Regions from separate parts of the Streptomyces lienomycini genome, predicted to be linked through region 2. Evidence: riboswitches for the same ligand, from Rfam matches in the RefSeq annotation. Region 2 holds a riboswitch; the other holds the start of a gene.

Region 1 (14,303 bases), 3.7 Mb from region 2:
GTCCAGGAGACCCGCGTGCAGACCGACCGGGTCCTCACCATCCCGAACATCCTCAGCATGGCACGCCTCGCCGGCGTTCCCCTCTTCCTGTGGCTGATCCTCAGGCCCGAGTTCGGTGGCCCGCAGAGCGACGGCTGGGCGCTGTTGGTGCTGGCCCTGAGCGGTGTGAGCGACTACCTGGACGGAAAGCTCGCGCGGCGCTGGAACCAGATCAGCAGCCTCGGCCGGCTCCTGGACCCCGCGGCCGACCGCCTTTACATTCTCTCGACGCTGGTCGGCCTCACCTGGCGCGAGATTCTCCCGCTCTGGTTGACCCTTGTACTGCTTGCCCGGGAAGCGATGCTCCTGGTGATGGTGGGCATCCTCCGGCGTCACGGCTATCCGCCGCCGCAGGTGAACTTCCTCGGCAAGGCCGCCACGTTCAACCTCATGTATGCCTTCCCCCTGCTTCTGCTCAGTGACGGAAGCGGATGGATCGCGTCACTCGCCGCTGTTTTCGGATGGGCGTTCGCCGGATGGGGTACAACCCTGTACTGGTGGGCAGGTGTCCTGTACGTGGTGCAGGTCCGCCGCCTGGTTCGTGCGGACGTCGCAGCCGATTGAACTCGCAGATTGTGCGGCCCCGGTGGCCGGATGGCCCGCGCTGGAAAAGTGCGGGACCCTGGACGGGTGAAGTCGGCTAAACCGTCGTCTCTCAGAGGAGGACGCTTCCGACATGAAGGCCGTCGTGATGGCTGGAGGCGAAGGCACACGCCTTCGTCCCATGACCTCGAGCATGCCCAAGCCGCTCCTGCCGGTGGCCAACCGGCCGATCATGGAGCATGTGCTTCGGTTGCTCAAAAGGCATGGGCTCAACGAGACCGTTGTGACCGTCCAGTTCCTGGCCTCACTGGTCAAGAACTACTTCGGTGACGGCGAAGAGCTCGGGATGGAGCTCACCTATGCCAACGAGGAGAAGCCACTCGGTACCGCCGGAAGCGTCAAGAACGCCGAAGAGGCGTTGAAGGACGATGCCTTCCTCGTCATTTCCGGCGATGCCCTGACCGACTTCGACCTCACCGACCTGATCAATTTTCACAAGGAAAAGGGTTCGCTCGTCACCGTCTGTCTGACGCGCGTGCCCAATCCCCTGGAATTCGGCATCACGATCGTCGACGAAGAGGGCAAGGTCGAGCGCTTCCTGGAGAAGCCGACCTGGGGCCAGGTCTTCTCCGACACCGTGAACACCGGAATCTATGTCATGGAGCCCGAGGTCTTCGACTACGTCGACCCCGACGTGCCCGTGGACTGGTCCGGTGACGTCTTCCCGCAGCTGATGAAGGAAGGCAAGCCCGTCTACGGCTACGTCGCCGAGGGCTACTGGGAGGACGTCGGCACCCACGAGAGCTATGTGAAGGCCCAGGCCGACGTCCTGGAGCGCAAGGTCGACGTCGACATCGACGGATTCGAGATCTCTCCCGGGGTCTGGGTGGCCGAGGGCGCCGAGGTCCATCCCGACGCCGTACTCCGTGGGCCGCTGTACATCGGCGACTACGCCAAGGTCGAGGCCGGCGCCGAGATCCGGGAGCACACGGTCATCGGCTCCAACGTCGTCGTCAAGACCGGCGCCTTCCTGCACAAGGCCGTCGTCGCCGACAACGTGTACGTCGGACCCCACAGCAATCTGCGCGGGTGCGTCGTCGGCAAGAACACCGACATCATGCGTGCCGCGCGGATCGAGGACGGCGCGGTCATCGGTGACGAGTGCCTCGTCGGTGAAGAATCGATCGTCCAGGGGAACGTGCGGGTCTACCCCTTCAAGACCATCGAGGCCGGTGCCTTCGTCAACACGTCGGTCATCTGGGAGTCCCGGGGGCAGGCACACCTGTTCGGCGCCCGCGGGGTGTCCGGCATCCTGAACGTGGAGATCACCCCCGAACTGGCCGTCAGGCTGGCCGGCGCCTACGCGACGACCCTCAAGAAGGGTTCCACCGTCACCACGGCCCGCGACCACTCCCGTGGTGCCCGTGCGCTGAAGCGGGCGGTGATCTCCGCGCTGCAGGCCAGCGCCATCGACGTACGCGATCTGGAGAACGTACCGCTGCCCGTGGCGCGGCAGCAGACCGCGCGGGGGAGCGCCGGCGGGATCATGATCCGGACCACTCTCGGTGTGCCGGACTCCGTCGACATCATGTTCTTCGACGGACAGGGCGCCGACCTGTCGCAGGGAAGCCAGCGGAAGCTCGACCGGGTGTTCGCGCGGCAGGAGTACCGGCGGGCGTTCCCCGGCGAGATCGGCGACCTGCACTTCCCGTCCAGCGTGTTCGACTCGTACACCGGCTCCCTGCTGCGCAACGTCGACATCACCGGGATCGCCGAGTCCGGGCTCAAGGTGGTGGTGGACGCCTCCAACGGCAGCGCGGGCCTGGTACTGCCCAGTCTGCTGGGCAAGCTGGGCGTCGACTCGCTCACCATCAACCCCGGTCTCGACGAGTCCCGGCCGACCGAGTCGGCCGACATCCGGCGCTCGGGACTGGTGCGCCTCGGGGAGATCGTGGCGTCCTCGCGGGCCGCGTTCGGTGTGCGGTTCGACCCGGTCGGCGAGCGGCTGTCGCTCGTCGACGAGAAGGGCCGCATCATCGAGGACGACCGTGCGCTGCTGGTGATGCTCGACCTGATCGCCGCCGAGCGGCGCAGCGGCCGGGTGGCGCTTCCGGTGACGACCACCAGGATCGCCGAGCAGGTCGCGGCCTACCACGGCACCCAGGTCGAGTGGACGACCACCTCCCCGGACGACCTGACGCGGGTCGGCGGCGAGGAAGGGGCGATCTTCGGCGGTGACGGCAAGGGCGGCTTCATCGTCCCCGAGTTCAGCAGTGTCTACGACGGTACGGCGGCCTTCGTGCGGCTGATCGGACTCGTCGCGCGCACGCAGCTCACGCTGAGCCAGATCGACGCGAGGATCCCCCGTGCGCACGTCCTGAAGCGCGATCTGGCCACCCCCTGGGCCGTCAAGGGCCTGGTGATGCGGCGGGTCGTCGAGGCGGCCGGGGACCGTTTCGTGGACACCACGGACGGAGTACGCGTGGTGGAGACCGACGGACGCTGGGTCATGGTGCTGCCCGACCCGGCCGAGGCGGTCACCCACCTGTGGGCGGAGGGCCCCGACGACGCCTCCGCGCAGGCGCTGCTCGACGAATGGTCCGCGGTGGTGGACAGCGCGGGCCGGTGAGACGGACCGCACGCGTGCGTGCCGGACAAGTGTCCCCAAGGGGGCCTGTCCGGCACGCCGGTGGGGCCGTTCGGAGGTAGCGGCGGCGGCGTGCGACGATGTGCGGCATGCCGCAGCCACCCCCCGTTCGGAGCACATCGACGCGGCCCGCGCGCCCGGACGCGTCCATGTCATTGCTGACCAATGTCATGGACCACAGCCTCGACGACGGATACGCCGAGGCCGCCGAGCGGAAGAAGGCCGACGGGGGCGGCGGCATGCCGAAGACCCTTCGGGCCAAGCTCGGGCTGGCGGCGGGCCTCGTGCTGGCGGCCCTGGTCGTGACGGTCGGTGCCGCGCAGGCGCGGGTCGCCGCTCCCGTCGTGGCCAAGGAACGCGAGGAACTCGTCGACCGCATAGAGAGCGAGACCTCGGCGGCCGACAAGCTCGAGAAGAGCGTCGACGAGCTGCGCGCCGACGTGAACGCGCGCAGGAGCGAGGCACTGGAGAAGAGCGGCGACGGAGACCGGCCCGACCTGGTCGGCATCCTGTCGGGCGCGGTCGCGGTGCACGGCCCGGGTGTGAAACTCGTGGTGAACGACGCCAAGGACGCGGGCACGGACGGTGACGGCCGGCCGCGCGGCACCTCCGGCTTCTCCGACACGGGCCGGGTGCGGGACCGGGACATGCAGCGCGTGGTCAACGGGCTGTGGGAGTCGGGCGCCGAGGCCGTCTCCATCAACGGACAGCGCCTGACGGCACTGTCCGCGATCAGGGCCGCCGGTGACGCGATACTGGTCGACAACAGGCCGCTGGTGCCGCCGTACACGGTGCTCGCGGTGGGGGACGGCAAGCGGCTGAGCGCCGGGTTCCAGGACAGCGCGGACGGGCTCTACCTCCATGCCCTGCAGGAGAACTACGGCATCCGCACCGCCATCTCCGTCGCGGACGACCTCAAGCTGCCGGCCGCACCGAGTGTGATCGTACGAACAGCACAGCCGATAACCGAGAAGGGCACATCGTGATCGCCGTACTGGGCCTCGTCGTGGGAGTCGTGGCCGGATTGCTGGTCCGGCCCGAGGTGCCGGCGGCCGTGGAGCCGTATCTGCCGATCGCCGTCGTCGCGGCGTTGGACGCCGTCTTCGGCGGGCTGCGGGCCATGCTCGACGGCATCTTCGACGACAAGGTCTTCGTGGTGTCGTTCCTGTCGAACGTGGTCGTGGCCGCGCTGATCGTGTTCCTGGGCGACAAGCTGGGCGTCGGCGCCCAGCTGTCCACCGGTGTCGTGGTCGTCCTCGGCATCCGCATCTTCTCCAACGCCGCGGCGATCCGACGCCACGTCTTCAGGGCGTGAGGCCGATGAGCGACCACGACGAGCGGCCCGCGAACAGGCTGCGCAAGGAGCTGCCCGAGGAGATGCCGCCGTCCGGGGCGTCCGCCGCGGACGGCGACGCCCAGCGGGACGACCGGTCGGCGCGCGGCGGACCGACGGGCAGGCAGCGGCTGCTCAAGGGGCTGTGGCCGCCGCGCCTGACCCGCGCCCAACTGATCGTCGCCCTTCTCCTGTTCGGGCTGGGCTTCGGCCTCGCGGTCCAGGTGGCGTCCAACAGCGACAGCGACAGCGCGCTGCGTGGCGCACGGCAGGAGGATCTGGTGCGCATCCTCGATGAACTGGACGACCGTACTCAGCGTCTTGAAGACGAGAAGCAGGGCCTCGAGAAGCAGCGCGACGAGCTCGAGAACAGCTCCGACCAGGCGGAGGAGGCCCGCAAGCAGACGCTGGAGAAGGAACGGCAACTGGGCATTCTCGCGGGCACGGTGGCCGCGCGGGGGCCCGGCATCACGGTGACGATCGAGGACACGAAGGGGACGGTCGAGGCGGACATGCTGCTCGACGCGATTCAGGAGCTGCGTGCGGCGGGTGCCGAGGCGATCCAGGTGAACGACGTCCGGGTCGTCGCCGGCACGTACCTCGCGGACTCCGACAAGTCCGTGAGCGTCGACGGGAACAAGATCAACGCGCCCTATCGTTTCCAGGTCATCGGCAAGCCGCAGGACCTGGAACCGGCTCTCAACATTCCTGGAGGCGTGGTGCAGACTCTGGAGAAGGAACAGGCCACCGTTACTGTTGAGAGGTCGAGCAAGATCGTTGTGGACGCCTTGCGAGCGGCGAAGCGGCCTGACTACGCTCGGTCGTCCTCCGAGTGAACCGGCCGTGCATGGGGGTTGTCCGGCGAGGGCATGAGGTTGCGGGGGGTCGGCGCACCGATTGGGTGGTGCGTGGTGGAAACTGTCTGGTGGAGGCGGACGTTGTGAAGGTGTCCGGGTCGGCCAGTGCGTTCAGTAAGGGTTCGTCCTGCCCCACGGGCGGGTCTGTTTCGGTCAAGGGGAATCGCCCGTGAAGTTGTTTGCGAAGTTGTTCGGCAAGAGCGCGCGAGAGGGCGGCGACAACGCGACCGCCCGCCATCGCGCACAGCCCGAAGCGGAGGGCCGACGCCCGATGTTCCGGGACCAGGTGGGTGGTCCGGGTGGTGACGTTTCCGGTGGTCAGGGCGTGCCGTCTGTTGACCCTGCGCAGTCCGGCGGCATAGGTTTCGGCCAGCCCTCGGGCTCGGGCGGCGGATACAACGCCGGCCCGTACGCGTCGAACGCCCCGGCGGGGCAGCCGGAGGATCCGTCCATGTCGGCCCTGGTCTGTACGAGGTGCGGCAACCGCAACGCGGAGAACAGCCGCTTCTGCTCCAACTGCGGCGCTCCGCTGCGTGCCGGGGCGGTTCCGGAGCGAGCGTCCGAGACGACCTCCACGATCTCCATCTCGGGTCTCGAGGCCTACGACGCCGAGGTCACCGGCCAGACGGCGATCCCGGCGCTCTCTCCCGAGGCGCAGGCTGCCGTCGACGCGCTGCCGCTGGGCTCCGCGCTCCTGGTCGTGCGGCGTGGTCCGAACTCGGGCAGCCGCTTCCTGCTGGACGGCGAGCTGACCACGGCCGGGCGCCATCCGCAGAGCGACATCTTCCTGGACGACGTGACGGTCTCGCGTCGGCACGTGGAGTTCCGCCGCAGTACGGACGGTTCGTTCACGGTCGCCGACGTCGGCAGCCTGAACGGCACCTACGTCAACCGGGAGCGCATCGACCAGGTCGCCCTGTCGAACGGTGACGAGGTGCAGATCGGCAAGTACCGGCTGGTGTTCTACGCGAGCCAGCGGGGTTACTGACCGCCCCCGGGCCTCCCGCCCCGGGAAACTTCAGGGAAGGTCCATGCTGCAAACACCGAGCGGCGGCGCCGGGCAAGGCGCCGCCGCCACGGACAGTGGGCTGATGAGCATCGGAGCAGTGCTGAACGCGCTGCGTGACGAGTTCCCCGACATCACCATCTCCAAGATCCGCTTCCTCGAGTCGGAGGGCCTCGTCGAGCCGCGGCGCACTCCGGCCGGGTACCGCAAGTTCAGCGCACACGACGTCGACCGCCTCGGCGAGGTGCTGCGCATGCAGCGGGACCACTACCTGCCGCTCAAGGTGATCCGCGAACACCTGGACGCGGTGGAGCGCGGCGAGGCCGTGACCCTGCCGAGGGTCGGCCGGCAGCGGGACGGGGAGGCCGTGTCCGAGGCCCCCGAGAGCCCGACGGTGGCCCGGATCGGGCGGGAGGAACTGCTCACCACGGCCGGCATAGGCGACCAGGAGCTGGCGGAGTGGGAGTCGTACGGGCTCGTCGCCCCGCTGCCCGACGGGGCGTACGACGCCGAGGCGGTCACGGTGGCGTCCCTGGTGGTGCAGCTGGGCCGGTTCGGAATCGAGCCGCGGCACCTGCGGGTGATGAAGGCCGCCGCCGACCGGGAGGCCGGGCTGGTCGACCAGGTGGTGGCCCCGCTGAAGCGGCACCGCAACCCCCAGACCAGGGCGCACGCGGAAGCACGCACCAAGGAGCTGGCGGGACTGGCGGTGAAGCTGCACGCGGCTCTGGTGCAGACCGCCCTCGGCGTGCGGCTGCCCTGAAACGAACGTGTTCGAACACCCGGATCGACCACCCGATCCCGGCCCGACTACCCAAACGTCCCGAGCACGGCCTAGGGTTGCTGTGTGAACGAGCTCGATGTCGTAGGTGTCCGGGTCGAGATGCCCTCCAACCAGCCGATCGTGCTGCTGCGCGAGGTGGGCGGCGACCGTTACCTTCCCATCTGGATCGGACCGGGGGAGGCGACGGCGATCGCCTTCGCCCAGCAGGGCATGGCGCCCGCGCGGCCGCTGACCCACGACCTGTTCAAGGACGTGCTGGAAGCCGTCGGCCAGGAGCTCACGGAAGTGCGCATCACCGACCTGCGGGACGGTGTCTTCTACGCGGAGCTGGTCTTCGCGAGCGGAGTCGAGGTCAGTGCCAGGCCGTCCGACGCCATAGCACTGGCACTGCGCACCGGTACGCCGATCTACGGCAGCGACACGGTCCTCGACGACGCCGGCATCGCCATCCCGGACGAGCAGGAGGACGAGGTGGAGAAGTTCCGCGAGTTCCTCGACCAGATCTCGCCGGAGGACTTCGGAACCAGCAACCAGTGAGACGCGCGGGCCGAGGGCGCTCGGGCCGCCGTACGGCCCTGGTCCGGGCACATTCGGCTAGCTGTTCCCCGATGCAGGGCACGGTAAACCACTCGTAGGGTGATTATCACTCGGCGTGCCGAGTGTGGCGATCGTTGACGCACCCTTGGTGACTGCCTACCTTCGAGGAGGCAGGTCAAGGACGGAGGTCGGCGTGAGAATCAGCGGCGACGGTACGGCTGGGGGTGGCCCCGGGCACAGCTTCGGGCCAGGCGGTCCGTACCCTCCCCCGGGCTCCCGGCTTCGCGCGGGCGGGGGCCACGCCCAGCACGGTGGCGCGGCCGAACCCGGTCCGCAGCGACCGGCAGCCGTGCCGACCAGCGGAGGGGCGACGACCATGGCGTCCGAGCAGATCGGCTATCGCGGGCCGACGGCCTGCGCGGCCGCCGGGATCACCTACCGGCAGCTCGACTACTGGGCCCGCACGGGCCTGGTCGAGCCCAGCGTGCGGCCCGCGCACGGATCCGGAACGCAGCGGTTGTACGGCTTCCGCGACGTGGTCGTGCTGAAGATCGTCAAGCGCTTCCTCGACACCGGGGTGTCACTGCAGAACATCCGCACCACCGTCCAGCATCTGCGGGAGCGCGGCTTCCGCGACCTGGAGCGGATGACGCTGATGAGCGACGGCGCCACCGTGTACGAGTGCACGTCGCCCGACGAGGTGCACTCCCTGCTCCAGGGCGGCCAGGGCGTCTTCGGGATCGCCGTCGGCGTGGTGTGGCGGGACGTGGAGAGCGCGCTGTCCCAGCTGCACGGGGAGCGCGTCGACACGGGGGAGACCCTGGTCGGGCACAACCCGGCCGACGAGCTGGCCCGGCGGCGGAACAACAGGGCGGTCTGAACCCCCGGTCGCTCCGCCGCGGAGACCGGCCCGGCACCGTCCCGCCGCGCAGGCGTGGCCCCGCCGGTGTGACCGGTGCGACGGCATTGTCAGTGGCGTAGGGCAGCATCGGAGATGTGAGAACCGCGCCCACGATCCTGCATCTCGACATGGACGCCTTCTTCGCCTCGGTGGAGCAGGCGTCCAAACCGAGCCTGCGCGGGAAGGCCGTCGTCGTGGGCGGCCTCGGACCACGCGGCGTGGTCGCCACCTGTTCGTACGAGGCCCGGGTGTTCGGCGTGCACTCCGCGATGCCCATGGGCCAGGCACGCCGGCTCGCGCCCCACGCCGCGTACCTCGTCCCGCGCTTCCAGCTCTACCGGTCCATCAGCGAGCAGGTGATGCGGCTGCTGCGGGAGCTGTCGCCGCTGGTGGAGCCGCTGAGCCTGGACGAGGCCTTCGTGGACCTGGAGGCCGGCGGGACGGCCTGGGACGCGGAGTCGGCGCGGCTGGCCGGAGCGAAGCTGCGCACGGACATCCGCACGGCCACCGCCCTCACCGGATCCGTGGGGCTGGCCGCCTCCAAGATGCTCGCCAAGATCGCCTCCGAGGAGGCGAAGCCCGACGGACTGGTCCTCGTGCCACCGGGGACGGAGCGGACCCTGCTGGAGCCGATGACCGTGCGGACGCTGCCCGGGGTGGGACCGGCCACGGGAGACCATCTGCGGCGGGCGGGGATCACCACGGTCGGCGACATCGCCGAGGCGGGCGAGGACGAGCTGGTGCGACTGCTGGGCAAGGCGCACGGCCACGCCCTGTACGCCATGGCGCTGGCGCGTGACCAGCGGCCGGTGGTGGCCGAGCGGGAGACCAAGTCGGTGTCGGTCGAGGACACCTACGACGTGGACATCCACGACCGGGTGCGGGTCGGCGTCGAGGTGGGGCGGCTCGCGGACCGGTGCGTGCGGCGGCTGCGCGGATCCGGTCTGTCGGGCCGGACCATCGTGCTCAAGGTGCGCCGGTACGACTTCTCCACCCTGACGCGCTCCGAGACGCTGCGCGGGCCCACCGACGACCCGACGGTGGTGCGGGAGGCGGCCGCCCGGCTGCTGGACTCGGTGGACACCACGGGCGGTGTGCGGCTGCTCGGGGTGGGGGTCAGCGGGCTCGCCGACTACACGCAGGAGGACCTGTTCGCGCAGGCGGCCGGGGACCGGGCCGAGGAGCCGGTCGAGGAGCCGGTGACGACCGAGCCCGTCGAGGAGCGCGGCCCTTCGCCCGCCGAGCGCCGCTGGCCCGCGGGGCACGACGTACGGCACGCGGAGCTGGGGCACGGGTGGGTGCAGGGCAGCGGCCTCGGGCGGGTCACCGTGCGCTTCGAGACGCCGTACTCCGAGGTCGGCAGGGTGCGGACGTTCACGGTGGACGACCCGGAGCTGACCCCGGCGGAGCCGCTGCCGCTGGTCGCCGACGCCGCGGACGCGCCGGGTCAGGCGTCGTCGTTGCCCTTGCCCGCCAGCTTGCCGAAATCGCGGTCGGGAGGCGGGGGAGGGGCCGCCACGTCCAGGCCGTAGTGGTGGTAGAGCTGGAGTTCCTGTTCCGGCGAGAGGTGGCGGCCGACCCCGAAGTCGGGCGCCTCCTTGATCAGGGTCCGGTCGAAGGGCACACGCAGGCTGCCCTCGACCAGCTCGCTGGGCTCCAGCGGGACGAACGCGTCCCTGCTGAAGAGGCCGGTCCGTATGGCCGCCCACTCGGGGACGCCGGTGGCATCGTCGAGGTAGACCTCGTCCACGGTGCCGATCCTGGTGCCGTCGCGGTCGAACGCCTTGCGGCCGATCAGGTTCCGCGGATCGATGTCAGTACGCACGGGGCCCTCCACTTGATCGCACCACTGGGCCGCACTGGGGGTCGCACACCAGCCGCCTCATCATCCCTAAGTACTACAAAAGAGCACATAGGGTCGGTCGGCCACTCGAGGTCCGTGCGGTGACCTCGCTGGTAGGCTGGCAAGCGGCTGCTGACCCCGTGCGGGAGAGTCCTCCGGACACCATCGGAGGCGCCGAAGGAGCAAATCCTCCCCGGAATCTCTCAGGCTCACGTACCGCACGGACGAGGTCACTCTGGAAAGCAGGGCGGGTGTCGACGGCTTCCGCTCTCACCGACGGTGAAAGCCGGGACAGCCCTCGGGCTCGACCGGTGAAGCTCTCAGGTTGAGATGACAGAGGGGGAGGCCGTCCGGGTACCCGCGCCGTGGTGCCCCTCGAAGGTCGTCAGACCAGGAGGCCTCCGCACATGACCGCCCACCGCACTCCGCTCTCCGAACTCGAACAGGCCATGCCTTTCGAGCAGCGGCACATCGGCCCCGACCACGAGGCCCGGGCCAAGATGCTCGCGCAGGTCGGTTACGGTTCGCTCGACGAACTGACGGCCGCCGCCGTGCCGGATGTGATCAAGAACGCCGACCGGCTCGACCTGCCGGGCGCGCGCTCCGAGGCCGAGGTGCTGGCCGAGCTGCGCTCCCTGGCCGACCGCAACCAGGTCCTCGACTCCATGATCGGCCTCGGCTACTACGGCACCTTCACCCCGCCGGTGATCCTGCGCAACGTCATGGAGAACCCGTCCTGGTACACGGCGTACACGCCCTACCAGCCGGAGATCTCCCAGGGCCGTCTCGAAGCCCTGCTGAACTTCCAGACGATGGTCGCCGAGCTGACCGGCCTGCCCACATCCGGCGCCTCGCTGCTCGACGAGGGCACCGCCGCCGCCGAGGCGATGGCCCTGTCCCGGCGCATGGGCAAGAACAAGAAGGGCCTGTTCCTGGTCGACGCGGACGCCCTGCCGCAGACCGTCGCCGTGATACGGACCCGGGCCGAGCCGACCGGCGTCGAGGTCGTCGTCGCCGACCTGAGCGAGGGCATCCCCGCCGACGTCGCCGAGCGCGAGATCAACGGCGTCCTGATCCAGTACCCGGGCGCCTCCGGTGCCGTCCGCGACATCAAGCCGGTGATCGACCGGGCGCACGAGCTCGGCGCGCTCGTCACCGTCGCCGCCGACCTGCTCGCCCTCACCCTGCTCACCTCGCCCGGCGAACTGGGCGCGGACATCGCGGTGGGCACCACCCAGCGCTTCGGCGTGCCGATGGGCTTCGGCGGGCCGCACGCCGGCTACATGGCCGTGCACGAGAAGTTCGCCCGCAGCCTGCCCGGCCGCCTGGTCGGCGTCTCCGTGGACGCCGACGGCAACAAGGCCTACCGCCTGGCCCTGCAGACCCGCGAGCAGCACATCCGCCGCGAGAAGGCCACCAGCAACATCTGCACCGCGCAGGTGCTGCTCGCCGTCATGGCCGGCATGTACGCCGTCTACCACGGCCCCGAGGGCCTGCGGGCCATCGCGCGACGCACCCACCGGTACGCGTCGATCACCGCCGCCGGCCTCGCCGCGGGCGGCGTCGAGATCGTGCACGGCTCCTACTTCGACACCGTCACCGCGCGGGTGCCCGGCGGTGCCGACGCGATCGTCCACGCCGCCCGCGAGAACGGGATCAACCTGCGGCTCGTCGACGCCGACCACGTGTCGTTCGCCTGCGACGAGACCACCACGCGTGCCCAGGTCGGCGGCGTGTGGCTCGCCTTCGGAGTGGAGGGCGACGTCGAGTCGCTCGACGCGGAGACCGCGGAGACGCTCCCGGAGGCGCTGCTGCGCACCGACGACTTCCTGACCCACCCCGTCTTCCACCAGCACCGCTCCGAGACCGCGATGCTGCGCTACCTGCGTCGCCTCGCCGACCGGGACTACGCGCTGGACCGCGGCATGATCCCGCTGGGCTCCTGCACCATGAAGCTCAACGCGACCACCGAGATGGAGCCGGTCACCTGGCCCGAGTTCGGCGCCCTGCACCCCTTCGCGCCCGCCGCGCAGGCCCAGGGCTACCTGACCCTCATCCGTGAGCTGGAGGAGCGGCTCGCGGAGGTCACCGGGTACGACAAGGTCTCGCTCCAGCCCAACGCCGGTTCGCAGGGCGAGTTCGCCGGCCTGCTCGCCGTACGCGGCTACCACCGGGCCAACGGCGACGAACAGCGCACCGTCTGCCTCATCCCGTCCTCGGCGCACGGCACCAACGCCGCCAGCGCCGTGATGGCCGGCATGAAGGTCGTCGTCGTCAAGACCGCCGAGGACGGCGAGATCGACGTCGAGGACCTGCGCGCCAAGATCGAGAAGCACCGCGACGAGCTGGCCGTGCTGATGATCACCTACCCCTCCACGCACGGCGTGTTCGAGGAGCACGTCGCCGACATCTGCGCGCAGGTGCACGACGCGGGCGGCCAGGTCTACGTCGACGGCGCCAACCTCAACGCCCTGGTCGGCCTCGCCAAGCCCGGCCACTTCGGCGGCGACGTCTCCCACCTGAACCTGCACAAGACGTTCTGCATCCCGCACGGCGGCGGCGGTCCCGGCGTCGGCCCGGTGGCCGTACGGTCGCACCTGGCGCCGTACCTGCCCAACCACCCGCTGCAGCCCGCGGCCGGTCCGCAGACGGGCGTCGGCCCGATCTCGGCGGCGCCGTGGGGCTCGGCCGGCATCCTGCCGATCTCCTGGTCGTACGTCCGGCTGATGGGCGGCGAGGGCCTCAAGCGGGCCACCCAGGTGGCCGTGCTGTCCGCCAACTACATCGCCAAGCGACTGGAGCCGCACTTCCCGGTGCTCTACAACGGCCCCGGCGGGCTGGTCGCGCACGAGTGCATCATCGACCTGCGCCCGCTGACCAAGGCCACCGGCGTGAGCGTCGACGACGTCGCCAAGCGGCTGATCGACTACGGCTTCCACGCGCCGACGATGTCGTTCCCGGTGGCCGGCACGCTGATGATCGAGCCGACCGAGTCCGAGGACCTGGCCGAGCTGGACCGGTTCTGCGAGGCCATGATCGCCATCCGCGCGGAGATCGAGAAGGTCGGCTCCGGCGCCTGGCCCGCCGACGACAACCCGCTGCGCGGTGCCCCGCACACCGCGGGCGCGCTCGGCGGTGAGTGGGACCACGTGTACACGCGGGAGGAGGCCGTCTTCCCGGCCGGTGTGTCCGTCGCCGACAAGTACTGGCCGCCGGTGCGCCGCATCGACCAGGCCTACGGCGACCGGAACCTGGTCTGCTCCTGCCCGCCGCTGGACGCGTACGAGGACTGAGTCCCGCCGCGGAAGCGGGAGAGGCTCCGTCCAGGCCCCTGCGGCGCTGGGCGGAGCCTCTCGGCGTGTCGGCGTCTTCCGCCTCACCCGGTGGCGAGCGACACCTCCGTCGACTTGATCAGCGCGACGACGGGTACGCCGACGGCCAGGCCCAGGTCGTCGGCCGCCTGCCGGGTGATGGCGGCGGTCAGTTCGGCGCCCTCGACGGCGACCGCGACCGAGGCCATCGCGACGCCGGTGGTGAGGGCGGTGACCGTGCCCGGCAGCCGGTTGCGGATGGAGAGGCCGTCGACGTGCCCGGTGGCCAGGGCGACCTCCGTTGCCTTCACCAGGGCCCGCACGGCGGTGCCGGGGGCGAGCGCGAGGTCCTCGGCGGAGTCCCGGGTGATCGCCGCGGTCAGGTCCTGGCCGCCGGAGAGACGGACCCCGACCGTCGCCATGGCCTCGCCCGGGGTGACGGCGGTGACGGTGCCGGGGAGCTGGTTGCGGATGGACAGGCTCATGGGGGCACCGTAGCCCG
Region 2 (14,303 bases):
GCGGCTGCACGTTGGCGTGCTCGGCGCCGAAGAGCGCCTTGACCCGGTCGATGGCGATCTGCTCGACCACGTCGACGTGCTCGCAGCCGCCGTAGTAGCGGCGGCCGGGGTAGCCCTCGGCGTACTTGTTGGTGAGGACCGAGCCCTGGGCCTCCATGACCGCGACCGGGGCGAAGTTCTCCGAGGCGATCATCTCGAGGGTGGACTGCTGGCGGTCCAGCTCGGCGTCGACGGCGGCGGCGACGTCCGGGTCCAGCTCGTGCAGGGGTGTGTTCAGAAGCGACATGCGATCGTGACTCCTCAGGCGCCGGCGAAGGCGGTGTACTCGTCGGCGGAGAGCAGGTCGCCCGGCTCGTCCGTGACCCGCACCTTGAACAGCCAGCCGCCCTCGAAGGGGGCGCTGTTCACCAGCGACGGGTCGTTGACGACGTCCTCGTTGACCTCGGTGATCTCGCCGGACACGGGGGAGTACAGGTCGGACACCGACTTGGTCGACTCCAGTTCGCCGCAGGTCCCGCCCGCGGTCACCGCGTCGCCGACCTCGGGAAGCTGCACGAAGACGACGTCACCGAGCGCGTTGGCCGCGTGCTCCGTGATGCCGACCGTCGAGACGCCGTCCTCGGCGCCCGACAGCCACTCGTGCTCCTTGCTGTAACGCAGCTGCTGGGGGTTGCTCATGGCCTGAATTCTCCTGTACGCGGGGAAGTGGCTGGTGAAGGGGGTGACAGGTGGTGAACACGGCGACGGAAGGGGTCGCCGCGGCCGCACCGGTGGGCGGCGCGGACGCGCGCGGGACGGCGGGGCCCCGCCGCGCCAGTGTCTACTTCTGGCGCTTGTAGAAGGGAAGCGCCACGACCTCGTACGGCTCGTGGCTGCCCCGGATGTCCACACCGACACCCGCGGTGCCCGGTGCCGCGTGCCCCGGGTCGACGTACGCCATGGCGATCGGCCTGCCCAGCGTCGGCGACGGGGCGCCGGAGGTGACCCGGCCGATCACCTCGCCGCCCGCGACCACCTGGTACCCGGCGCGCGGTACCCGGCGGCCCTCGGCGACCAGGCCGACCAGGACGCGGGGCGGGTTCTGCTCCGCCCGGGCAGCGGCCTCGGTCAGCGCGGCACGCCCGACGAAGTCGCCCTCCTTCTCGAACTTCACGACCCGGCCGAGACCCGCGTCGAACGGCGTCAGCGCGGTCGTCAGCTCGTTGCCGTACAGCGGCATGCCCGCCTCCAGGCGGAGCGTGTCCCGGCAGGACAGGCCGCACGCGACGAGACCGACGCCCTCGCCCGCCCGGGTCAGCGCCTCCCACAGCTCCACGGCGTGCTCCGGCTTCACGAACAGCTCGAAGCCGTCCTCGCCGGTGTAGCCGGTGCGCGCGATCAGCGCCGGGACGCCCGCGACGGTGCCGGGCAGACCGGCGTAGTACTTCAGACCGTCCAGGTCGGCGTCGGTGAGCGACGCGAGGATGCCCGGGGACTCGGGACCCTGCACGGCGAGCAGCGCGTAGGCGTCGCGGTCGTCGCGCACCTCGGCGTCGAAGCCGGCCGCCCGCCCGGTCAGCGCGTCCAGCACGACCTGGGCGTTGGAGGCGTTGGCGACCACCATGTACGTGGTGTCGCCGAGCCGGTAGACGATCAGGTCGTCCAGGATGCCGCCGTCCTCGCGGCAGATCATGGTGTAGCGGGCCCGGCCCGGCTTCACGGTGCCGATGTTGCCCACCAGCGCGAAGTTCAGCAGCTCGGCCGCCTGTGGACCGGTGACGGTGATCTCACCCATGTGCGAGAGGTCGAAGAGACCGGCACGGGTGCGCACCGCGACGTGCTCGTCGCGCTCGGAGCCGTAGCGCAGGGGCATGTCCCAGCCGGCGAAGTCGGTCATCGTCGCGCCCAGCGCGCGATGGGTGGCATCGAGCGCGGTACGGCGGAGTTCGGTACTGCTCATCGGTCGGTCGTCTCCCAGGACAGGACGGGGCGAGGTCGATCCTCCCCATCTGTCATCGGAACCTGAGAGGTTCGCCGTGGCCACCGGAGTACGGCGGACAGGGCTTGCACCTTGGGTGGGACCGCCGTCGGGGGCGGTCCGCTTTTCAGATGTGCCTCGCCCGCGCGGTAACGGTGCCTGAGAGATTCAAGGGAGGGACTTGCTCCTTCGGCGCCCCGGCGACGGCCGGGGACTCTCCCGCGCGGATTCAAACGGCCGGTATGCAGTTGGCGCCGCCATCATTGCACGCCCGGCCGATCCCTGGGCAGAGCTGTATCTGTAACCGGCTTGTGGCAGTAAGCGAACGAAAACGCGAGACCCGCGCATTACCTTCTCTTTACACTCGACGGGGACGGGAATCTCGTGAACCGCCCCAGGGGAGGACGATCACGGTGAACAGGACCACGGCGTACGCCACGACCTCGGGTCTCGCGCTGCCCGAGCAGCCCTCTGCGGCCCCGGAGGCGTGCGCCGAACTGCCCGCACCCGTCGTCCGCGACCTCAGGGACCGCGGCGGCCGCAGCCCGCACGCCCTGCTGTTCGGACCCCGGGACCTGGTGGTGATCACCGGCCTGCCCGGCAGCGGCAAGTCCACGCTGATGCGGCGCACCGTGCAGGGCCTGCGCGTCGACTCCCAGGACACCCGCGACCGCTGGGACCGCCGCATGCCGCGCTTATTGCCGTACGGGCTCTACCGGCCCCTCGTCCGTCTCGCCCACTACGCCGGACTGCGCCGCGCGCTGCGCTCCGGCGAGGGCGTCGTCGTGCACGACTGCGGCACCCAGGCCTGGGTGCGCGGCTGGCTGGCCCGCGAGGCCCGGCGCCGGAGCGGCACCCTGCACCTGCTGCTGCTCGACGTCGGCGCCGAGGACGCCCTCGCCGGACAGCGCGAGCGCGGCCGCGGCGTGACCCGGTACGCGTTCCTGCGCCACCGCACGGCCAACTCCCGTCTGCTGCGCGCCGTCACCGCGGGCACCCTGCCGACCGGCTGCGCCTCGGCGACCGTCCTGGACCGGGCCGCGGCCGACACCCTCCGCCGGATCGCCTTCACGGGGTGACGCACCGTAGGGCCACTGGACCGAACGGGTTAGCCTTTCAGCCACGGACAGCGGTACCAGGCAGGCGGTAGGTAGGCAGATGGACTTCCCGGCACAGGCGCACCCCCACCCGCACGGCGGGTGGCCCGGCAACGAGCTGGAGGAGGTGCTGTCCGCCTCCGTCGGCGTCCCGTCGGCCGGCGGCCGGATCGTGGAGGTCCTCGGCCGCAGCTTCCTGTGGATACCTCTGCCGAACGGCGGCGGCCCGCACAGCGGCCCCCTCGACCTGCCCTCGCTGGAGATCGACGGCCAGGCCTACGTACCGGTGTTCAGCTCCGAGGAACAGCTCCGCCAGGTCGCCGGGGCGCAGATGGCGTACAGCATCGCCCCCGCCGTGGAGTTCGCCCGCGGCCTGCCCCCGCAGATCGGCATCGCCGTGAACCCGGAGGGCGTCGTCGGGATCCCGCTGCCGCCGCCCGCCGTCGCCGAACTGTGCCGCGCCGGGCGCACCCCGCTGGACGGACCCGCGTCCGGCGGCCGGGTCCGCCTCTTCGAACCCGACTGGCAGGACGACCCGGTGGACTTCCTGGCCGCGGCCTCCGCCGAGTTCGCCGCCACCGGCGTGGTGCGCAGCGCGCGCCGCTGCCTGGCCGCCGTCGAGACAGCCGATCCCGTCCTGTTCGTCGGCGTCGAACTCACCCACTGGGAGGACGACGCCCGCGCCCTCCCCCTGGACGCCCTGGGCCGCGCCCTGACCGGCTCCCCCCTGAAGTGGCAGGTCAACATGGTCCTCCTGGAGGCGGCCCAGGACCCGGTCTGCGACTGGATGCGGGAGAACGTCCGCCCCTTCTACGCCCTGGACCTGTAGCCGCCGGCCGGGAAACGCACCCAGGGGGCGCGGGGCTGTGCCATGTGCGGCGCCGCCGCGTGGGCGCGATCGACCAGGACGAGACCCGCACCCGCCGGACGGCAAGGACCCCCGAGCGCATGGGCACCCCGCATCGGCGGAGCCTTAAGCTGGTCGCACGACCGGGGACTTCTCGAAGGGGCGATACACGTGAGCGCCAGCGGCACCACGACCGGGCAGGTCGAGCACATGCTGCGCCAGGTGACGCCCGGGCGCTACGACGCCTACGAGGCACTGCTGCGCGCACTCGCCACCCCCGCCTCCGGCCAGGTCTGGATGCTGCTGTGGCACGGCCAGGCCGGCTCCCCCGACGCCCAGTACGGAAACATGGAGGTCGGGGGCCACGGCTACGCGCCCTGCGTCACCTCCGCCCAGGAGCTGTCGGCCAGCGGCTGGAACCGGTCGTACGAAGTGGTCGACGGCCTGGAGGTGGCCCGCGCCCTCTACCCGGACCGCCACGGCCTCTGGCTGAACCCGCACGCCCCCGGCGGCGGCGTCGGCATCCCCTGGCTGGACCTGCGCCGCATCGTCTCCGGTCTGGACCGCCAGCCCGCCGGACCGCTGCGCCTGTCCGAACCGGCCATCGAGATCCCCCAGTTCTACGCCCTGCTCGCGCAGAACGCCCACCGCACCCCCGCGGTCCGCGCGCTGCGCCGCGCCTGGGTGCAGCCCGCGCTGGGAGCGCCGTACCTCGCCATCGGTCTCGACGTGTACGACACCTCCCCGCCGGCCGTCGACGCGGTGCGCGCGATGATGCAGCAGTCGGTCGGCGCGGTGCCGGACGGGCTGCCGGTGTCGACGGTGGCGATGACCGACGCCCACGACCCGGTCGCCCTGTGGCTGCGCGCCAACGCCCGTCCGTTCTACGACCGCGAGGCCCACGCGCCCGCCCCCGCCCAGGCGCCGGCCGGCGGGTACGGATACCCTCCCGCCGGTAGCCGGTACTGACGTTCGGGCGGGCCCGTCGGGTCCGGCCGCGCGACGGGACCGGCAGAGGCGATCTTCGCGCGTAGATGACGGCGCAAAGACCTCACTTGTCCCCGATGTCCCAACTCGACCGTGTCCGGCCCCCGTTACCCACTGTCCGGATAACGGAACACCTCAAACAGCATCACGGTTGCGCATCCATTCACCGTCAAGTCTGGCTACAGATCGCCAAAGCGTTGAAGACTCCCGCAACAAGGGGGTGGATGCTCGCCTCTTTGTACGACGGACTGATCACGCCGCTACAGCGGCAAGTGCGGGCCGGCTACCGCCGGTTGAGAGGGGTCCCTGCCAGATGACGGCACCATTGCACGAGCCGACCGCGGAAGCGGCCCCGAGTGCGGCAGAGGAAGCGGCGGTCGCCGGCGCCGAGGCCAAGTCGGTACAAGGGCGCTCCCTGGGCCGGATCGCCTGGGAGCGCTTGAAGAGGGACAGGCTGGCCCTCGCGGGCGGCATCGTGGTGCTGGTCCTCATCGTGGTCGCCGTGCTGGCGCCGTTGATCACCTCCCTCTACGGGCAGGAACCCAACGCGTACAACGAGGACATGATCGACCCGCTGTTCGGTACCCCCACGGGCTCCCTGGGCGGTCTCAGCGGCGACCACTGGCTCGGCGTGGAGCCGGTCAACGGCCGCGACATCTTCGCCCGCATCGTCCACGGCTCACGGATCTCGCTGCTGGTCGGCTTCCTGTCCGCGATGGTCGCCGTGGTCCTCGGCACCGTCCTCGGGGTCCTCGCGGGCTTCTTCGGCGGCTGGGTCGACTCCCTCATCTGCCGGATCATGGACGGCCTGCTGGCCTTCCCGCAGCTGCTCTTCATCATCGCCCTGGTCTCCGTCATGCCGGACAACATGCTCGGACTGAGCGGCACGGGCGTGCGCCTGCTCATGATGATCGTGGTCATCGGCTTCTTCGGCTGGCCCTACATCGGCCGGGTGGTCCGCGGCCAGACGCTCTCGATGCGCGAGCGGGAGTACGTCGAGGCGGCGAGATCCCTGGGCGCCGGACGGTTCTACATCCTGTTCAAGGAACTGCTGCCCAACCTGGTGGCGCCGATCATCGTCTACACGACGATGATGATCCCCACCAACATCCTCACCGAGGCGGCGCTCAGCTTCCTCGGCGTCGGCGTCAAACCGCCGACGTCGTCCTGGGGACAGATGCTCTCGAGCGCCATCGACTACTACAAGTCGGACCCCATGTACATGGTGGTCCCCGGTGTGGCGATCTTCATCACCGTTCTTGCCTTCAACCTCTTCGGTGACGGCGTGCGCGACGCGCTGGACCCGAAGGGCTCCCGCTGACCCGCCGTACCGCAAGGCGACCCGTGGCACCTGCACGGGGTCTCTCATCTAATCCGGAGGATCCGAGATCGTGACTACCCAACGCACCTCAGGGCGGCGCAAGCAGGCTTTGGCCGCTGCCGCAGTGGTCGCCGCGCTGCTGACCACGGCGGCGTGCGGCGGCGGCGGCGACGACGACAGCGGCGGCGGCGGTTCGAAGAACGGCGCGGCCGGCTTCGACGCGGCCAACAACAAGGTCGCCCAGGCCTCCGAGGCCAAGAAGGGCGGCACGCTGAAGTTCGCCAGCACGCAGGACGCCGACTCGTGGGACACCACGCGCGGCTACTACGGCTTCATGTGGGACTTCTCCCGCTACTACAGCCGCCAGCTGGTCACGAACAAGACCGAGCCGGGTGCCACCGGTGCCGAGACCACCCCCGACCTCGCCACCGATGTCGCCAAGGTCTCCGCGGACGGCAAGACGTACACGTACACCCTGCGTGACGACGTCACCTGGGAGGACGGCAAGCCGATCACCTCCAAGGACGTCAAGTACGGCATCGAGCGCGTCTGGGCGCAGGACGTGCTGTCCGGCGGTCCGACGTACCTCAAGGAGGTGCTCGACCCGAAGGGTGAGTACAAGGGCCCGTACAAGGACACGTCCAAGGACAAGCTGGGTCTGAAGGCGATCGAGACGCCGAACGACAAGACCATCGTCTTCAAGCTGCCGCAGGCCAACTCGGACTTCGAGGAGATGCTCGCGCTGACCTCGGCGTCCCCGGTCCGCCAGGACAAGGACACCAAGTCCAAGTACGGCCTGCACCCGTTCTCCTCGGGCCCGTACAAGTTCGAGTCCTACAACCCCGGCAAGGACCTGACCCTGGTCCGCAACACCGAGTGGAAGCAGAGCTCGGACCCGGTCCGCAAGGCGTACCCGGACAAGATCACGGTCAAGTTCTTCACCAACGCCAACGACATGGACGCCCGCCTCATCGCCGGCGACTACGACATCGACCTGGCGCAGACCGGTCTGTCCCCGCAGGGCCGCACCACCGCCCTGAAGGAGCACAAGGCCAACCTGGACAACCCGGTCTCGGGTTACATCCGGTACGCGGCGTTCCCGCAGAACGTGAAGCCGTTCGACAACATCCACTGCCGCAAGGCCGTGCTCTACGGGGCCGACCACGTCTCCCTGCAGACCGCGCGCGGCGGCCCGATCGCCGGTGGTGACATCGGCACCAACATGCTGCCGCCCGCCGTTCCGGGCTCCGAGGGCCAGAAGTACGACCCGTACGAGATGGCCGGTGCCAACAAGGGCGGCAACGTCGAGAAGGCCAAGGAAGAGCTGAAGGCCTGCAACCAGCCGAACGGCTTCAAGACCACCATCGCGGTCCGCAACAACAAGCCCGTCGAGGTCGCCACCGCCGAGTCCCTCCAGGCCTCGCTGAAGAAGGTCGGCATCGACGTCGAGATCGACCAGTACGACGGTTCGCAGTACGCCAGCGTCATCGGCAGCCCGACGAACGTGGCCAAGAAGGGCTACGGCATCATCATCATGGGCTGGGGCCCGGACTTCCCGTCCGTGCAGGGCTACGGTCTGCCGCTGTGGCACAGCGACTACATCCTCGACAGCGCGAACAACAACTTCGCGATGATCAAGGACCCGAAGATCGACGGCCTCTTCGCGGACTACCTGACCGCCAAGGACGACGCCGGCAAGAAGAAGATCGCCACGGAGATCAACCACAAGGTGATGGAGGGCGCGTACTACCTGCCCTTCGTCTTCGAGAAGTTCATCAACTGGCGCTCCAGCAACATCGCGAACGTCTACACCACCGACGCCTACAGCGGTATGTACGACTTCGTGAACATCGGTCTGAAGAACCCCAAGAAGTAACCGGTACACCCGCCGTACGGCACGAAAGGCAGGTGAAGGCCGGCGCGGCGTGACCGCGGGCCGCCGGACAATCTCCGGCGGCCCGCGGGACGCAGCGGGCCGCAACCCGTGCTCGCTTACCTCATCAGGCGGCTCTTCGCCGCCGCTGTGATGCTCGTGGTCATCATCCTGGTGGTCTTCTGCATCTTCTTCCTCGTCCCCAAGTGGGCGGGCGTCGACATCGCCCTGAACTTCGTCGGCAAGCAGGCGGACCCCGCCGCCGTCGAGGGCGTGCGGGAGAAGCTGGGTCTGGGCGACCCGGTCCTCGTGCAGGCCTGGGAGTTCTTCAAGGGCATCTTCGCGGGTCGCACCTACGCGTCCGGCGGCGACGTCACGAACTGCGCCGCGCCCTGCTTCGGCTACTCCTTCAAGACCGAGCAGTCCGTCTGGCCGGTCCTGACCGAGCGTTTCCCGGTCACCCTGGCCCTCGCGCTCGGCGCCGCCGTGCTGTGGCTGATCTTCGGCGTGGCCGCCGGTGTGCTCTCCGCCCTCAAGCGCGGCACCCTGTGGGACCGCGGCGCGATGGTCGTCGCCCTGGCGGGCGTCTCCCTCCCCATCTACTTCACCGGTCTGCTCAGCCTGGCGATCTTCTCCTACGGCCTCGGCTGGATCGACGGTCAGTTCGTCCCGCTCGAGGAGAGCCTCACCGGATGGCTCGGCGGCATGATCCTGCCCTGGATCACGCTGGCCTTCCTGTACGCCGCGATGTACGCCCGGATCACCCGCGCCACCATGCTGGAGATCCTCGGCGAGGACTACATCCGCACCGCGCGGGCCAAGGGCCTCAAGGAACAGGTCGTCATCAGCAAGCACGCGATGCGATCGACCCTGACGCCCCTGCTCACCATGCTCGGCATGGACCTCGGCGCCCTGATGGGCGGCGCGATCCTGACCGAGACGACGTTCAGCCTCCCCGGCCTCGGCCAGAAGGTGCTGGACGCCATCAAGAACCACGACCTGCCCTTTATCCTGGGCGTCGTACTGATCACTTCTCTCGCGGTGCTGATCGCCAACCTCGTGGTGGACATCCTGTACGCCGTGATCGACCCCCGAGTGAGGCTCGCATGACCGAACTGAGCAAGAGCGGGGCCGCGGTGGGCGAGCCCGCAGGGACCTCGCCCGCGCCGACCTCCTTCCTGGAAGTACGCGACCTCAAGGTCCACTTCCCGACCGACGACGGCCTGGTCAAGTCCGTCGACGGGCTCTCCTTCCAGCTGGAGAAGGGCAAGACCCTCGGCATCGTGGGCGAGTCCGGCTCCGGCAAGTCGGTGACCTCGCTCGGCATCATGGGCCTGCACACCGCCGGCCAGTACGGCAAGCGCAAGGCGCAGATATCCGGCGAGATCTGGCTGGACGGCACCGAGCTGCTGTCCGCCGACCCCGACCACGTGCGCAAGCTGCGCGGTCGCGAGATGGCGATGATCTTCCAGGACCCGCTGTCCGCGCTGCACCCGTACTTCACGATCGGGCAGCAGATCGTGGAGGCGTACCGCATCCACCACAAGGTGGACAAGAAGACCGCCAAGCGCCGGGCCGTGGAGATGCTCGACCGCGTCGGCATCCCGCAGCCGGACAAGCGGGTGGACAGCTACCCGCACGAGTTCTCCGGCGGTATGCGCCAGCGCGCGATGATCGCGATGTCGTTGGTCAACAACCCCGAGCTGCTCATCGCGGACGAGCCGACCACCGCCCTGGACGTCACCGTCCAGGCGCAGATCCTCGACCTCATCCGGGACCTGCAGAAGGAGTTCGGCTCCGCGGTCATCGTCATCACCCACGACCTGGGCGTCGTCGCCGAACTGGCCGACGACCTCCTGGTGATGTACGGCGGCCGGTGCGTCGAGCGCGGTCCCGCGGAGAAGGTGTTCTACGAGCCCCGGCACCCCTACACCTGGGGTCTGCTCGGCTCGATGCCGCGGCTCGACCGCGACCAGCAGGAGCGCCTCATCCCGGTCAAGGGCTCCCCGCCCTCCCTCATCAACCTCCCGTCCGGCTGCGCCTTCAACCCGCGCTGCCCGTACGCCGACGTGCCCAAGGACGACGTCACCCGCACGGTCCGCCCCGAGCTGACCGAGGTCGGCAGCAAGCACTGGGCCGCCTGCCACATGTCGCAGGAGCAGCGGGAGCGTATCTGGACCGAAGAGATTGCGCCGAAGCTGTGAGCGACGAAGCCAAGGACGAAGCGGTGGCCATCCCCGCGCAGAGCGACGGTACGCAGGAGAAGGCCGGCGGGACCGCGACCCTCACCAGGGACGCAGCGCCCGGCGACACCCTGCTCAAGGTGACCGGGCTGCAGAAGCACTTCCCGATCAGGAAGGGCCTGCTGCAGCGCCAGGTCGGCGCCGTCCGCGCCGTCGACGGCATCGACTTCGAGGTCAGGGCCGGCGAGACGCTCGGCGTCGTGGGCGAGTCCGGCTGCGGCAAGTCGACCATGGGCCGACTCATCACCCGGCTCCTGGAGCCGACCGCGGGCACGGTCGAGTTCCAGGGCAAGGACATCACCCACCTCGGGGTCGGCGGCATGCGTCCGCTGCGCCGCGACGTGCAGATGATCTTCCAGGACCCGTACTCCTCGCTGAACCCGCGCCACACCATCGGCACGATCGTCAGCGCCCCCTTCAAGCTCCAGGGCGTCCAGCCCGAGGGCGGGGTCAAGAAGGAGGTGCAGCGGCTGCTGTCGGTGGTCGGTCTCAACCCCGAGCACTACAACCGCTACCCGCACGAGTTCTCCGGCGGCCAGCGCCAGCGCATCGGCATCGCCCGCGCGCTCGCGCTCAACCCGAAGCTGGTCGTGGCCGACGAGCCGGTCTCCGCGCTGGACGTGTCGATCCAGGCCCAGGTCGTCAACCTCCTCGACGACCTCCAGCAGGAGCTGGGCCTGACGTACGTGATCATCGCGCACGACCTCTCGGTGGTCCGGCACGTCTCGGACCGCATCGCGGTGATGTACCTCGGCAAGATCATGGAGCTGGCCGACCGCGACCTGCTCTACAAGACGCCGATGCACCCGTACACCAAGGCGCTGATGTCGGCCGTCCCGATCCCGGACCCGGCACGGCGCGGCGCCAAGAGCGAGCGCATCCTGCTCAAGGGCGACGTGCCCTCGCCGATCGCCCCGCCGAGCGGCTGCCGCTTCCACACCCGGTGCTGGAAGGCGACGCAGATCTGCACGACCACCGAGCCGCCGCTGAAGGAGCTGCGGCCGGGCCAGCGGGTCGCCTGCCACCACCCCGAGAACTTCGAGGACCAGGCCCCGCAGGACGTCGTCCTGCTCACCGCCGCCAAGGAGGCGGCGGAGCTGGTGTCGGAGGACGCGCTGGCGGAGTCGGCGGCGACCTCGGCGGCGGTGGCCGCGGAGGTCGAGGCCACGGAGACCGAGTCCGCCGAGGCCACGGAACCGGCCGAGTCCGCCGAGGCCACGGAACCGGCCGAGTCCGCCGAGGAGCCCGGGAGCACCGGCGAGGAGCCTCCCGCCAAGGAGAAGTGACCTCTGCCACCCGCCCTGCCAGCGAGCCCCTGCCTTTGTTTGTAAGGCGGGGGCTCGCTGGCAGGTAAGAATGGAAGGGTGTACGAGCAACTCTTCAGCCCCACCGTCCAGCACACGCTCGACCTGATCGGCATCTTCGTCTTCGCCATCTCGGGCGCGCTGCTGGCCGTGCGCAAGAACTTCGACGTCTTCGGCATGGCCGTCCTCGCCGAGGTCACCGCGCTGGGCGGCGGGCTCTTCCGCGACCTGGTCATCGGTGCCGTACCGCCCGCGGCCTTCACGGACCTGGGCTACTTCATCACCCCGCTCTTCGCCACCCTGCTGGTCTTCTTCCTCCACCCCCACGTGGAGCGCCTCCAGACCGGCGTGAACATCTTCGACGCGGCCGGGCTCGGCCTGTTCTGCGTCGCCGGGACCACCAAGGCGTACGACTACGGGCTCGGCCTGACCGCCTCGGCCTGCCTGGGTCTGGCCACCGCGGTGGGCGGCGGCGTCCTGCGCGACGTGCTGGCCAACGAGGTGCCCTCACTGCTGCGCTGGGACCGCGACCTGTACGCCGTCCCGGCGATCGTCGGCTCCGCGATGGTCGCCCTGTGCATCCGCTACGAGGCCCTCACGCCGTTCACCAGCGGGCTCGCGGTCGTCACGGCCTTCGTCCTGCGGCTGCTGGCGCTGCGCTTCCACTGGCGGGCCCCGCGGGCCTGGAACCGGCGGTCGACGGTGGTGGAGGGGGACTGAGCCAGAACGGAAAGCTACCGCTTAGTAGTTTCCTGTTGTACCGTGCAGTCATGCCAGAAGCAGCCTCCGCAGCGGCCACACGGGCCACCATCGGCGACAGTGAGTTCGACCGGGACACCGCCGTCGTCCGGCGTGCCCCCGGCGTCTACGACATCGACCTGTCGGCCGGCTGGACGATCATCAACGCCGTCAACGGCGGCTACCTGCTGGCCGTCCTGGGTCGCGCCCTCGGTGACGCGCTCCCGCACCCCGACCCCTTCACCGTCTCGGCGCACTACCTCACCGCGTCCCGGCCCGGCCCGGCGGTCGTGCGCACCGAGACCGTCCGCGCGGGGCGCTCCCTCTCCACCGGCCAGGCCTCCCTCTTCCAGTACGACGACGAGGGCAACGAGGTCGAGCGCATCCGCGTCCTCGCCTCCTACGGCGACCTCGACGCGCTGCCCGACGACGTCCGCACCTCGGCGAAGCCGCCCGCGATCCCGCCGCCGGACCAGTGCTTCGGTCCGGAGGACGGCCCCGCCCCCGTCGAGGGCAGCTCGGCCATCGCCGACCGGCTGATGCTCAAGCTCGACCCCGCCACACTGGGCTGGGCGCTGGGGCAGCCCTCGGGACGCGGTGAGATGCGGGCCTGGTTCGGGCTCGCCGACGGTCGCGACGCCGACCCGCTCTCGCTGCTCCTCGCGGTGGACGCGCTGCCCCCGACCGCCTTCGAGCTGGGGCTCAAGGGCTGGGTGCCGACGGTGGAGCTGACCGCCCACGTACGGTGCAGTCCGGCGCCGGGCCCGCTGCGGGTCTCCATCACCACCCGCAACCTCGCCGGCGGCTTCCTGGAGGAGGACGCCGAGGTCTGGGACAGCGCCGACCGCCTGGTCGCCCAGTCCCGCCAGCTGGCCCGGGTCCGGCTCGGCTGAACCGGCCGCTCCTCAGTCCAGCCAGTGCGCGCGGCCGACGCTGATCAGCCGCAGTTGCCGCCGTGCCGTCCCGAGGGCGCGGCGGCGCTCTTCCTCCGGGGCGTCCAGCGTCTCCAGGAACAGGGACGCCGTGATCAGCATCTGGTCGACGTAGAGCCCCGCGAGCATCCGCAGATCGGCCTCGCTCCAGCCCGCGGACGCCGTGTCCTCGGCCAGCTCGGCCTTCACCTCCTCGGCGAACCGCGCCAGTTGCTCACGTATGGCCCGGCGTACCGGTTGTACGCCGCCGTGCCGCTCCCGCGCGACGAAGCGGACGTGGGCCGGGTGCGCGGCCACATGGCCGGCGATCAACTCGACCGCACGGGCGATGCGTTCGTCGTCGTCCCCGGCCGGTGACATCGTGGTCCGGATCATCGGGTGCAGGCTGCCCAGCGCCTCCTCGACCAGGGCCACGCCGAGATCGGCCGTCGAGCGGAAGTGCCGGTAGAAGGCGGTCGGGGCGACGCCCACGGCGCGGGTGACCTCGCGCAGCCCCAGACTGCTCAGGCTCTGCTCCTCCAGCAGGCCGAGCGCCGCGTCCAGGAGCGCCTGCCGGGTCTTCTGCTTCTGCGCCTGCCGAACGCCGGAGGTGTGACTCATGCCATGCAGTTAACAACTGTTCTCCGGAATTGAAAAGCCGTGCGGCGCGCTAGACTAGTGAGTCAGTGAACAACTGTACCTACATTCGTTCACCGAAGACGTCCACGAAGACATCGCCCGAAGACTGGGGGATCCGCTCCATGCTGTTTCTCGTCGTCGCACTCCTGCTCCTCGGTGTGGTCCTGGGTGCCGTCGCCCACGCACCGCTCTCCTTCTCCGTCGCGGCCGGCCTGGTCATCGCCGTCTGGCTCGGCGTCTTCGCGCTCCGCGAGCGGCACGGACGCCGACGGAGCACCTCCGCCCACTGACGCACGGCCCACCGACGCACGGCAGGGAGAACACCATGCAGCTCACCGCACCGGCCAAGCGCGCCGACGACACCGACCGCGCCACCCGCCGCACCG

What was found. A riboswitch is a leader RNA that binds a small molecule or an ion and turns the genes downstream of it on or off. The one in region 2 is predicted to bind glycine.
Region 1: linked by a shared signal. The riboswitch ahead of gcvP (aminomethyl-transferring glycine dehydrogenase) and the one ahead of gcvT (glycine cleavage system aminomethyltransferase GcvT) in region 2 are both predicted to bind glycine.

Annotation. Positions count from the first base shown of each region.
Region 1 is NZ_CP116257.1:5,195,916-5,210,218, reverse strand. Features, by position in the region: gene BJ961_RS23705 (CDP-alcohol phosphatidyltransferase family protein) at 1-603, shown strand, start outside; gene BJ961_RS23700 (mannose-1-phosphate guanyltransferase) at 716-3,211, shown strand; gene BJ961_RS23695 (DUF881 domain-containing protein) at 3,379-4,215, shown strand; gene BJ961_RS23690 (small basic family protein) at 4,212-4,544, shown strand; gene BJ961_RS23685 (DUF881 domain-containing protein) at 4,550-5,398, shown strand; gene BJ961_RS23680 (FHA domain-containing protein) at 5,547-6,407, shown strand; gene ftsR (transcriptional regulator FtsR) at 6,451-7,188, shown strand; gene BJ961_RS23670 (bifunctional nuclease family protein) at 7,273-7,746, shown strand; gene BJ961_RS23665 (MerR family transcriptional regulator) at 7,940-8,626, shown strand; gene BJ961_RS23660 (DNA polymerase IV) at 8,743-10,179, shown strand; gene BJ961_RS23655 (PRC-barrel domain-containing protein) at 10,095-10,472, opposite strand; glycine riboswitch at 10,624-10,719, shown strand; gene gcvP (aminomethyl-transferring glycine dehydrogenase) at 10,898-13,783, shown strand; gene BJ961_RS23645 (TOBE domain-containing protein) at 13,867-14,286, opposite strand.
Region 2 is NZ_CP116257.1:1,525,108-1,539,410, forward strand. Features, by position in the region: gene glyA (serine hydroxymethyltransferase) at 1-286, opposite strand, end outside; gene gcvH (glycine cleavage system protein GcvH) at 301-678, opposite strand; gene gcvT (glycine cleavage system aminomethyltransferase GcvT) at 821-1,939, opposite strand; glycine riboswitch at 1,979-2,094, opposite strand; glycine riboswitch at 2,095-2,189, opposite strand; gene BJ961_RS07200 (AAA family ATPase) at 2,371-3,036, shown strand; gene BJ961_RS07205 (enhanced serine sensitivity protein SseB) at 3,116-3,883, shown strand; gene BJ961_RS07210 (enhanced serine sensitivity protein SseB C-terminal domain-containing protein) at 4,073-4,870, shown strand; gene BJ961_RS07215 (ABC transporter permease) at 5,202-6,209, shown strand; gene BJ961_RS07220 (ABC transporter substrate-binding protein) at 6,280-8,085, shown strand; gene BJ961_RS07225 (ABC transporter permease) at 8,194-9,192, shown strand; gene BJ961_RS07230 (ABC transporter ATP-binding protein) at 9,189-10,286, shown strand; gene BJ961_RS07235 (ABC transporter ATP-binding protein) at 10,283-11,611, shown strand; gene BJ961_RS07240 (trimeric intracellular cation channel family protein) at 11,690-12,349, shown strand; gene BJ961_RS07245 (thioesterase family protein) at 12,400-13,260, shown strand; gene BJ961_RS07250 (TetR family transcriptional regulator) at 13,273-13,899, opposite strand; gene BJ961_RS07255 (hypothetical protein) at 14,040-14,207, shown strand; gene BJ961_RS07260 (DUF4190 domain-containing protein) at 14,243-14,303, shown strand, end outside.